2 regions of the Streptomyces sp. NPDC059499 genome follow, and region 1 is predicted to be linked to the other one. Evidence: riboswitches for the same ligand, from Rfam matches in the RefSeq annotation. Region 1 holds a riboswitch; the other holds the start of a gene.
What was found. A riboswitch is a leader RNA that binds a small molecule or an ion and turns the genes downstream of it on or off. The one in region 1 is predicted to bind cyclic di-AMP.

Region 2: another riboswitch for cyclic di-AMP. It lies ahead of ACFW9O_RS27190 (peptidoglycan DD-metalloendopeptidase family protein); the one in region 1 lies ahead of ACFW9O_RS08735 (M23 family metallopeptidase).

Annotation. Positions count from the first base shown of each region.
Region 1 is NZ_JBHYTT010000002.1:723,422-727,556, forward strand. Features, by position in the region: gene ACFW9O_RS08730 (PP2C family protein-serine/threonine phosphatase) at 1-1,089, shown strand, start outside; cyclic di-AMP (ydaO/yuaA leader) riboswitch at 1,324-1,476, shown strand; gene ACFW9O_RS08735 (M23 family metallopeptidase) at 1,488-2,525, shown strand; gene ACFW9O_RS08740 (aldo/keto reductase) at 2,741-3,685, shown strand; gene ACFW9O_RS08745 (PrsW family intramembrane metalloprotease) at 3,705-4,135, opposite strand, start outside.
Region 2 is NZ_JBHYTT010000013.1:155,956-160,090, reverse strand. Features, by position in the region: gene ACFW9O_RS27195 (SGNH/GDSL hydrolase family protein) at 1-683, opposite strand, end outside; gene ACFW9O_RS27190 (peptidoglycan DD-metalloendopeptidase family protein) at 850-1,791, opposite strand; cyclic di-AMP (ydaO/yuaA leader) riboswitch at 1,796-1,954, opposite strand; gene ACFW9O_RS27185 (tyrosine-protein phosphatase) at 2,376-3,188, shown strand; gene ACFW9O_RS27180 (DUF6126 family protein) at 3,198-3,371, opposite strand; gene ACFW9O_RS27175 (helix-turn-helix domain-containing protein) at 3,434-4,114, opposite strand.

The DNA.
Region 1 (4,135 bases):
CTGCCCGCACTGATGATCGCGGCCGGGGTGGTCTTCGACCTCAGTACGCCGCCCGATGTCAGTGCGATCCCCCTGTTCGCGGCGGCCCCGCTGATCGCCGCGCCGTTCTTCTCGCTGGCGAGCACGATCCGTACGGCCGTGGCCGCGATCGTGACGGTCCTGGCCATCCGGTTGTACGACGGCACGATCTCGGACGTCGCCCCGGTCACCGAGCTGCTCACCCTGGTCACCGTCTCCGTGCTCGCCCTCGTCATCAACGGAGTCGTCCGGCGCAGCAACGAGCAGCTGGCCTCGGCCCGGGTCATCGCGGAGACCGCGATGCGCGCGGTCCTCCCGACGCCGGACGAGCGGATCGGCGGGCTGCTGGTCGCGGCGCGGTACGAGGCGGCGCAGGCGGACGAGTTCGTCGGCGGTGACCTGTTCGCCGTCGTGGACACCCCGCACGGGGTGCGGCTGGTCGTCGGTGACGTACGGGGCAAGGGACTGGCCGCCGTGGAGGCGGTGGCGGTGGTGATCGGGGCGTTCCGGGAGGCCGCCGAGCAGGAGCTGTCGCTGGAGGGTGTGGCGCAGCGGCTGGAGAGGGCGCTGGCCCGGGAAGGGACCCGACGCGGCGGGCTCGACTCCATGGAGGGGTTCGTCACCGCGGTGCTCGCCGAGATCCCGGCGGGTTCGGGCAGGTTGCGGATCGTCAACCGCGGTCACCCCGAGCCGATCCTGCTGCACGGGGACGGGGCGCTTGAGGTGCTGGCGCCGACTGTGCCCGCGCTGCCGATCGGGATGGACCTGGGGGTGTGGCCGGACCGGTCGGACGAGTGGGAGCTGCCTGCCGGATCGACGCTCCTGGTGTTCACGGACGGCCTCTCCGAGGCGCGGGGCGCCGACGGGGTCTTCTACGACCCTGCGGCCCGGCTGCGCGGCCGGATCTTCCCGGGGCCCGACGAACTGCTCTCGGCGCTCACCGACGACGTGCGGCTGCACACGGGGGGCCATGCCGTGGACGACATGGCGCTGCTCGCGGTCGGCCGGCCCGCGCGGGGGCAGCCGGAGCGGCGGACGACTGTGAAGATCGTGGGGCGGGGCGATGGATGAGTCGTTGCCACGGTGCGTAGTCGAAGGACACCGCTCCGCATAACATATGACGCAACGTCAGAAACTGATGCCCCGGCGGGGAATACTCAACTCGCCCGTTTCGGACCGTTAATCCCCTGAAAGTCCACGTCAAAGCTGTGAATGATCAACGGGAACAGCTTGGAATCGGACCCGGGTGTCTATTAACGTTCGATAACGCAGCGCGGTTGTCCCAGTCGTCGCAAGAGGCGGCACCGTGCGCGAGCGCCGAATTCCGCAAGGAAACCGGGGAACCACCTACATGGGGTGAATCGGACACCTGTGTCTCGTGAGAGACAGAGGGGCCCGTAGGAGACCTTCCTGCTCCGAACCCGTCAGCTAACCCGGTAGGCGAGAAGGAAGGAAAGGAGTGCGCCCACGTGGCGTCCAATCAGCCTGCCCCCGAGGCCCCGTCACCCTTCAGGTCCGACACCCTCGGTGGCGAGGACAGGACGTGGGAGGAATGGAACCCCACCGAGGAGTCCATCCGTCCCGTTCGCGGCAGGCACCGTGTGGCCAAGCAGCGCGGCCTCGCCCGTAGCTCCACCGTCCTCGGCGTAGGCGTCATCGCAGCCGTCGGCGCGGGTGGCATGGCCACTGCGCAGAGCAAGCCGCCGGTCTCCATCTCTCTTCCCGATTCCATCGCGGACAATCTCCCCGACGCCAAGTCCCTGCCCGGCGTGAGCGCGTTCATGTCGGACGACTCCGCGGACAACGGTGCCGTCGCCACGGCCTCCCCGCTCACCACGGCCGGCATCACGGCCGCCGAGGCCGAGCAGGGCACGAGCAACGCCGGTGAGGCGCTGCGCGCCCGCATCCTCCAGCAGGCCGAGCAGCAGCAGGCCGGAGCCGAGGCCGAGGCCAAGGCCGCGGAGGAGAAGGCGGCAGCCGAGGAGGCCGCCGCCAAGGCCGCGAAGCAGCAGAGCGACGCCGAGGCGAAGGCCGCAGCGGAGAAGAAGGCGGCGGAGGTCGCGGCGAAGAAGAAGGCCGAGGCCGAGCGCCTCGCCAAGCTCGCCGCCAGCTACGCGCTCCCGACCTCCTCGTACACGATCACCTCGACCTTCGGCCAGGCCGGTTCGATGTGGTCCTCCGGCTACCACACCGGTCTCGACTTCGCGGCGCCGACGGGCACCCCGATCAAGGCCGTGCACAGCGGCACGGTGAAGTCGGCGGGCTGGTCGGGTTCGTACGGGTACCACACCGTCATCGAGCTGGACGACGGTACGGAGATCTCGTACAGCCACCAGTCCTCGATGGACGTCAGCGCCGGCCAGCGGGTCACCACCGGTGAGACCATCGGCCGCGTCGGTGCCACCGGCAACGTGACGGGCCCTCACCTCCACCTGGAGGTCCACACCGCGGACGGCTCGGGCATCGACCCGATGAGCTGGCTGCGGAGCAAGGGTCTCTCGATCTGAGTTCTTCCGGTCCGAGGGCTCCGCGGTGTGTCCGCAGAGCCCTCGCCGGTTCTCCGCCGAGCGTTCGCGCGGGCGGACAGCCCGTCCGTACCGGACGGACGGCCCACCTGAACTCCGGCGGCCCTGGCGCACCCCCCCCGACGTCAGGGCTGCCGGTCTGCCCGTGGTCGGCATCCGTCGGAATAGTCGCCTGAGCGGACTGGTTTGTTCCAGGTATGACTTCACTCCGCACACTCGGTTCCTCGAGCCTCCAGGTCTTCCCGCTCGCACTCGGCGGCAACGTCTTCGGCTGGACGGCCGACGAGGGCGGGTCCTTCGCCGTCCTGGACGCGTACGCCGCGGCCGGCGGCAACTTCATCGACACGGCCGACTCGTACTCCGCCTGGGCCCCGGGCAACGAGGGCGGCGAGTCGGAGACGCTCGTCGGCAAGTGGCTCGCGTCGCGCTCCAACCGCTCCGACATCGTCGTCGCCACCAAGGTCGGCGCCCACCCCGAGTTCAAGGGGCTCGCCGGCGCGACGATCAAGGGCGCCGCCGAGGCCTCGCTGCGCCGGCTCGGCACCGACCACATCGACCTCTACTACACCCACTTCGACGACGAGACCGTCCCCGTGGAGGAGATCATCACCGCGCTCGACCAGCTGGTGAAGGACGGCAAGGTGCGCGAGATCGCCGCCTCCAACATCAGCCCCGAGCGGCTCCGGGCCTCCCTGGAGTTCTCCGAGCGCGAGGGCCTCGCCCGCTATGTCGCGCTGCAGCCGCACTACAACCTCGTCTCGCGCGACACCTACGAGGGCGAGCTCCAGGACACGGCGGCCGAGGCGGGCCTCGCCGCCGTCCCGTACTTCGCACTGGCCTCCGGCTTCCTCACCGGTAAGTACCGGCCCGGCACAGCGGTCGAGAGCGCACGGGCCGACGGCGCGGCCAGGCACCTGGAGTCGGAACGCGGCCGCAAGGTGCTCGCCGCGCTCGACAGGGTGGCCCAGGAGCACGACGCGGAGATCGCCACGGTCGCGCTGGCCTGGCTCGCCGCCCGGCCGACCGTCGCCGCGCCGATCGCGTCCGCCCGCACGGTCGGGCAGCTGCCCGCACTGGTGGCGGTGGCAGACCTGCGGCTGACCGACGTGGACCTCGCGGACCTCGACGAGGCATCCGCCTGACACTTCACCACCCGCCGGGCTACGCGGAGGGTGGGCGGCTGTCCCGCTGGTGGCCGTCGTGCAGATACGGGTTGTACCCGCCGTAGTGCCGGTGAGGTGCGGGGAGCTGCTGCTGCGGATACGGAGCGGGCTGCTGCGGGAACCTGCGGGGGGACGGGACCGCGACCGGGGCCGTGCCGCGCCGGGCGCGGAACCGGCCCGTCGCGTGGGCCGCGTACGTCAGGGCAGGGCCGGCGACCTCCCGGCGCTGCCACAGGTGGTGCAGCAGCTCCTGCTCGCGCTCGGCGAAGTCCGGGCCGGGTGTGTCGCGGCGGGCTCGCCGGCGCAGCACCGCCAGGGACGTCGCGAACGCCTCGTACTCCGCGACCGCCTGTGCCGCGGCCTTGCCCCGGGCCCGGTCGGTGGTTCCGTGCCAGTGCCGTGCCATGTCGCGGGCCATGCCCCTGGCCC
Region 2 (4,135 bases), on a different contig from region 1:
TGCGGAGGCCACACCTGGTCGGGGTCGGCGGGCACGTCGAGGCCGAGGACCTGGGCGGCGCGCAGCGCGACCCGGGTGTGTCCCTCCGCCGAGAGGTGCAGCCGGTCGTTGTCCCAGGCACGCCTGTCCTGCACGGACCGGAGCGACCACAGGTCCAGGACCGGGCAGTCGTAGCGGTCGGCGATGGACCGTACATGGGCGGTGTACGTGGCGATCTTGCCCCGCAGGTGCCGGAGCACCGGAACGCCGCGGGTGTCGAAGCCGGTGGTGATCATGACGGTGCCGACCGAGCGGGTCAGGTCGGCGACCGCGCGCTCGAAGCGTTCGGCCACGTCGTCCGGGTCGGTGCCCGGCCGGATGATGTCGTTGCCGCCCGCGCAGAAGCTCACCAGATCCGGTGCGAGCTCCTTGGCGCGGGGGACCTGCTCCTCGACTATCTGGTCGAGGAGGCGTCCGCGTACGGCGAGATTGGCGTACCGGAAGTTCCCGTGCGGGCCGTCCGCGGGGCCGCCCGCTGCATCGGGGAGTGGGAGCTGGTCCGCCAGAATGACCGCGAAACGGTCCGCCCAGCCGACGAGCGTCCCGTCGGGGCCAGGGTCTCCGACGCCCTCGGTGAAGCTGTCGCCAATCGCTGCGTACGACCCGATGGTGCCTCGCTGTTTGTTTCTCGAATCGTCTGCCACAAGCGCATATCCTGCACCTTCGAATGTGACCTACGCGACCGTAATAAGGGGTTGACGGGTGGTGAGATAGACCACCCGGTCAGGTTTTGGTAAAGCCGGAATAAGCAGAGGGGCGGTGCGCCGCCGCGCACCGCCCCTCTTGGGCTCACCGAGCCGCCTGATTGCGTCAGATGGAGACGCCGTGCGAGCGCAGGTAGGCGATCGGGTCGACGTCCGAGCCGTAGCTCGGGCCGGTACGGACCTCGAAGTGGAGGTGCGGACCGGTGGAGTTGCCGGTGGAACCGGAGAGGCCGATCTGCTGGCCGCCGGTGACGGTCTGGCCGGCCGAGACGCCGAGCGACGACAGGTGGGCGTACTGGGAGTACATGCCGTCGTCGTGCTTGATGACGACCTCGTTGCCGTACGCACCGCTCCAGCCCGCGGAGACCACGGTGCCCGGGCCGATGGACCGGACGCTGGTGCCGGAGGCGGCCTGGAAGTCGGAGCCGGTGTGGTAGCCGCTGGACCAGCTGGCGCCGGCGACGCGGTACTGGGTGGAGACGCCACCGTTGGCCACCGGGGTGGTGTAACCGGAGCTGTTGCTCTCCGAAGCACCGGTGGAGTCGGCGGCGTCGGTGGCCGTCGACGCCTTCTCGGCCGGCGCGGCGGCCTTCGGGGCCGACTTCACCTTCGAGGGGGCGGCCTTGGAGGGGGCGGCCTTGGAAGGCGCGGACTCCGTGGTGGAGCCAGATGCCTTGACGCCGAGGGTCAGCTTCATGCCCGGGAAGATCAGGCTCGGGTTGTCGCCGACGACCTCACGGTTGTCCTTGTACAGCTTCTCCCAGCCGCCCTTGACCTTCTTCTCGGCCGCGATCTTCGCCAGATAGTCACCGGCGACCACGGAGTAGGTCTTGGTGGCGCCGTGCTTCTTCGCCACGGAGGCGGCAGGCGCGTGGTGGGCCGCACTGGCGGCCGCCGGCTTGGCGGCGGGCGCGGACTGCTCGGCGGCGAACGCGCCGGTGGCGCCGATCAGCGGAAGTGCGAGGACGGCGCCGCCGGTCCCTGCGGCGAGGACGCCGCGGGAGATCGGGCTGGCCTTCGTACGACGGTGCTTACCCTTTGCGGGCATGGGGAATTCCTCTCCGGCGCCTGCGAGGTGAGCTGTCGGGTTCGGACTGGAGATGCCCGGCCGCGCTGAGCGCGTCTTGACCCCAAGCCGTTCCGGATCACTCCGGTCGGCGGCTTACCTGGTTCCCCCGCTCCTGCCACACGTGAGTCGGTGCGGATTCCGGGCGGCGGCAGGATTTGGCGTTCCGTCCGGATTGACCGTGACCGTAAGCGAGTCAGGACGCCGGGAACAAGCCACCGGTTGCGTACCGGAATGGGCGATTCAATTCCGGTTCCGAATTCCGGTCACACTCCGTGGATTACGGATCTTGGCTTTCCGCACGGCGTAAGGATTACCTCTCGGCAGTTTCGCCACACACCGTCACGGATATGATCCCGCTCACCTGCCACACCCCATCTCCCGCGCAAGCGGGGCATGTTCTGCTAAATGCACTAATACGGACATGTCATGCTCGCGGGCCGCCGGTCACCCCGGCCGGGAAGGCATCGAAGGGCGAAACGATTGCCCGATGAATCCATGTCGTATCGTCGCGGGCGTGCCCCCGTCGGCGAGCGGCGCCGACGCCAGACACTCCAGGAGTCCTTGTGACGCAGCAGCTGCCAGAGGTTCCGTCGACAGACGTCGAGCTGACCGGGGTCCGCAACTTCCGCGACGTGGGCGGTCTGCCGACCACGGACGGCGGCAGGGTGCGCCACGGGCGCCTCTACCGCAGCGGCCACCTGGCGCACGCCACCGAGACGGACACGGCATTCCTGGCCGGACTCGGCCTCCACACCGTCTTCGACTTCCGCAACGCCGCCGACCACAAGCTCGACGGTCTCGACGTGGAACTGCCTGGTGTCCGGAATGTCAGCATTCCGCTCTCCGACCCGGCCGACGGCGCCGAGTTCTGGCGACTGGTGCGCGACGGCGACATCCAGCAGCTGCGCTCGATCCTCGCCGACGGCAAGGGGACGGCCCGCATGATCGCGTCGTACCGGTCGATCATCACCGACCGCACCGCGGAGCACAGCAGGGTGCTGCACGCGCTGGCCGAGGACAGCGTGCCGGCGCTGATGCACTGCGCGGCGGGCAAGGACCGGGCCGGCCTGTCGATCGCGGTATCGCTGCTTGCCGTCGGCGTCGAGAAGGAGGCCGTCGAGGCCGACTACCTCAAGTCCAACGACGCGCACCGCCGCTACAAGGTGCGGCGCAGCGACACGTCGTCGGCGGGGATGTCGGACGAGGTGTTGGAGCTCCTCAACCCGCTCTTCGGCGCGCATTCCGACTACCTCGCCGCCGCCTTCGCCGCGATCGAGGAGACCTGGGGCGGCACGGACCGCTACCTCAGCGAGGGGCTGAAGCTCGCGCCCGAGACCCGCGAGAGGCTGCGCGAGCGCCTCGTCGAGAAGGCGTAGCGCAGGCGGTCAGCCTTTGCCCGCCACGGTGAACAGGAGAAAGAGGAAGGCCGCGACGACGTGGCCGGCCACCAGATAGGCGACGAGCCGGATGACCACACCCCGGGGCATCTTCCGCTCCTGCGTGTCCTTGGTCTCCCGCGGGCGCGGGGTGAGCGGGTCGTAGTGCTCCGAATCGGACATGGCAGTCCTCTCTTTCGGCTCTCGGGCCGAGGTGTGCGGCAGGTGCGGTGGGGCGTGCGTGGTCAGCGAAGGTGCGTCCCGTTGCCCAGGCACAGCTCGGCCGAGGGGCTCTGCAGCAGGGTGTGGACGAAGAGCAGCTCGGCGCCCCCGCGGTCGAGCGCCGCGATCCGGTGCGGGGTGAGCGAGTCGAAGTGCGCGCTGTCCCCCGGCCCGAGGTCGTGCACGGTCTCCCCCAGACCCACCCTCAGCCGCCCGTCGAGGACATACAGCCATTCCTCGCCCGGGTGCACGCGTACGAGATCACTCTGGGCCCCGTGGGGGACCCGGACCCGCAACGCCTGCATCGCCCGGCCGGAGCCACCGGCCTGCTGGTACATCCAGCCGTCGGCCTCAGCACCACCCGAGGTACCACCCGGGCCGGCGCCCGGAGCTCTTCCCGGGGTCCCTCCGGGCGCGCCGCCCGGAGCGCCCGCGAACGGGCCGCCGCGGACGATGGCGTCACGCTCGGGCGGCATTTCTCCGAGGAGCTCGGAGACCGTCGTACCGTAGATACGTGCGAGCCCGAGCAGCATCGGCAGTGAGGGCTGCCTGCGGCCCGTCTCGAGCCGGGAGAGGTGCGCCGGGGAGAGATCGGCCCGCCGGGCGGCGGTCTCCAGGGTGAGACCCCGGTTGCGGCGCAGGTCGCGCAGGCGCGGCGCGATTCCGGGCAGCTCGTCGGCCGCCCCTCCGTCAGGAGGATTCATGACTCCATTGGGCCAGGATCT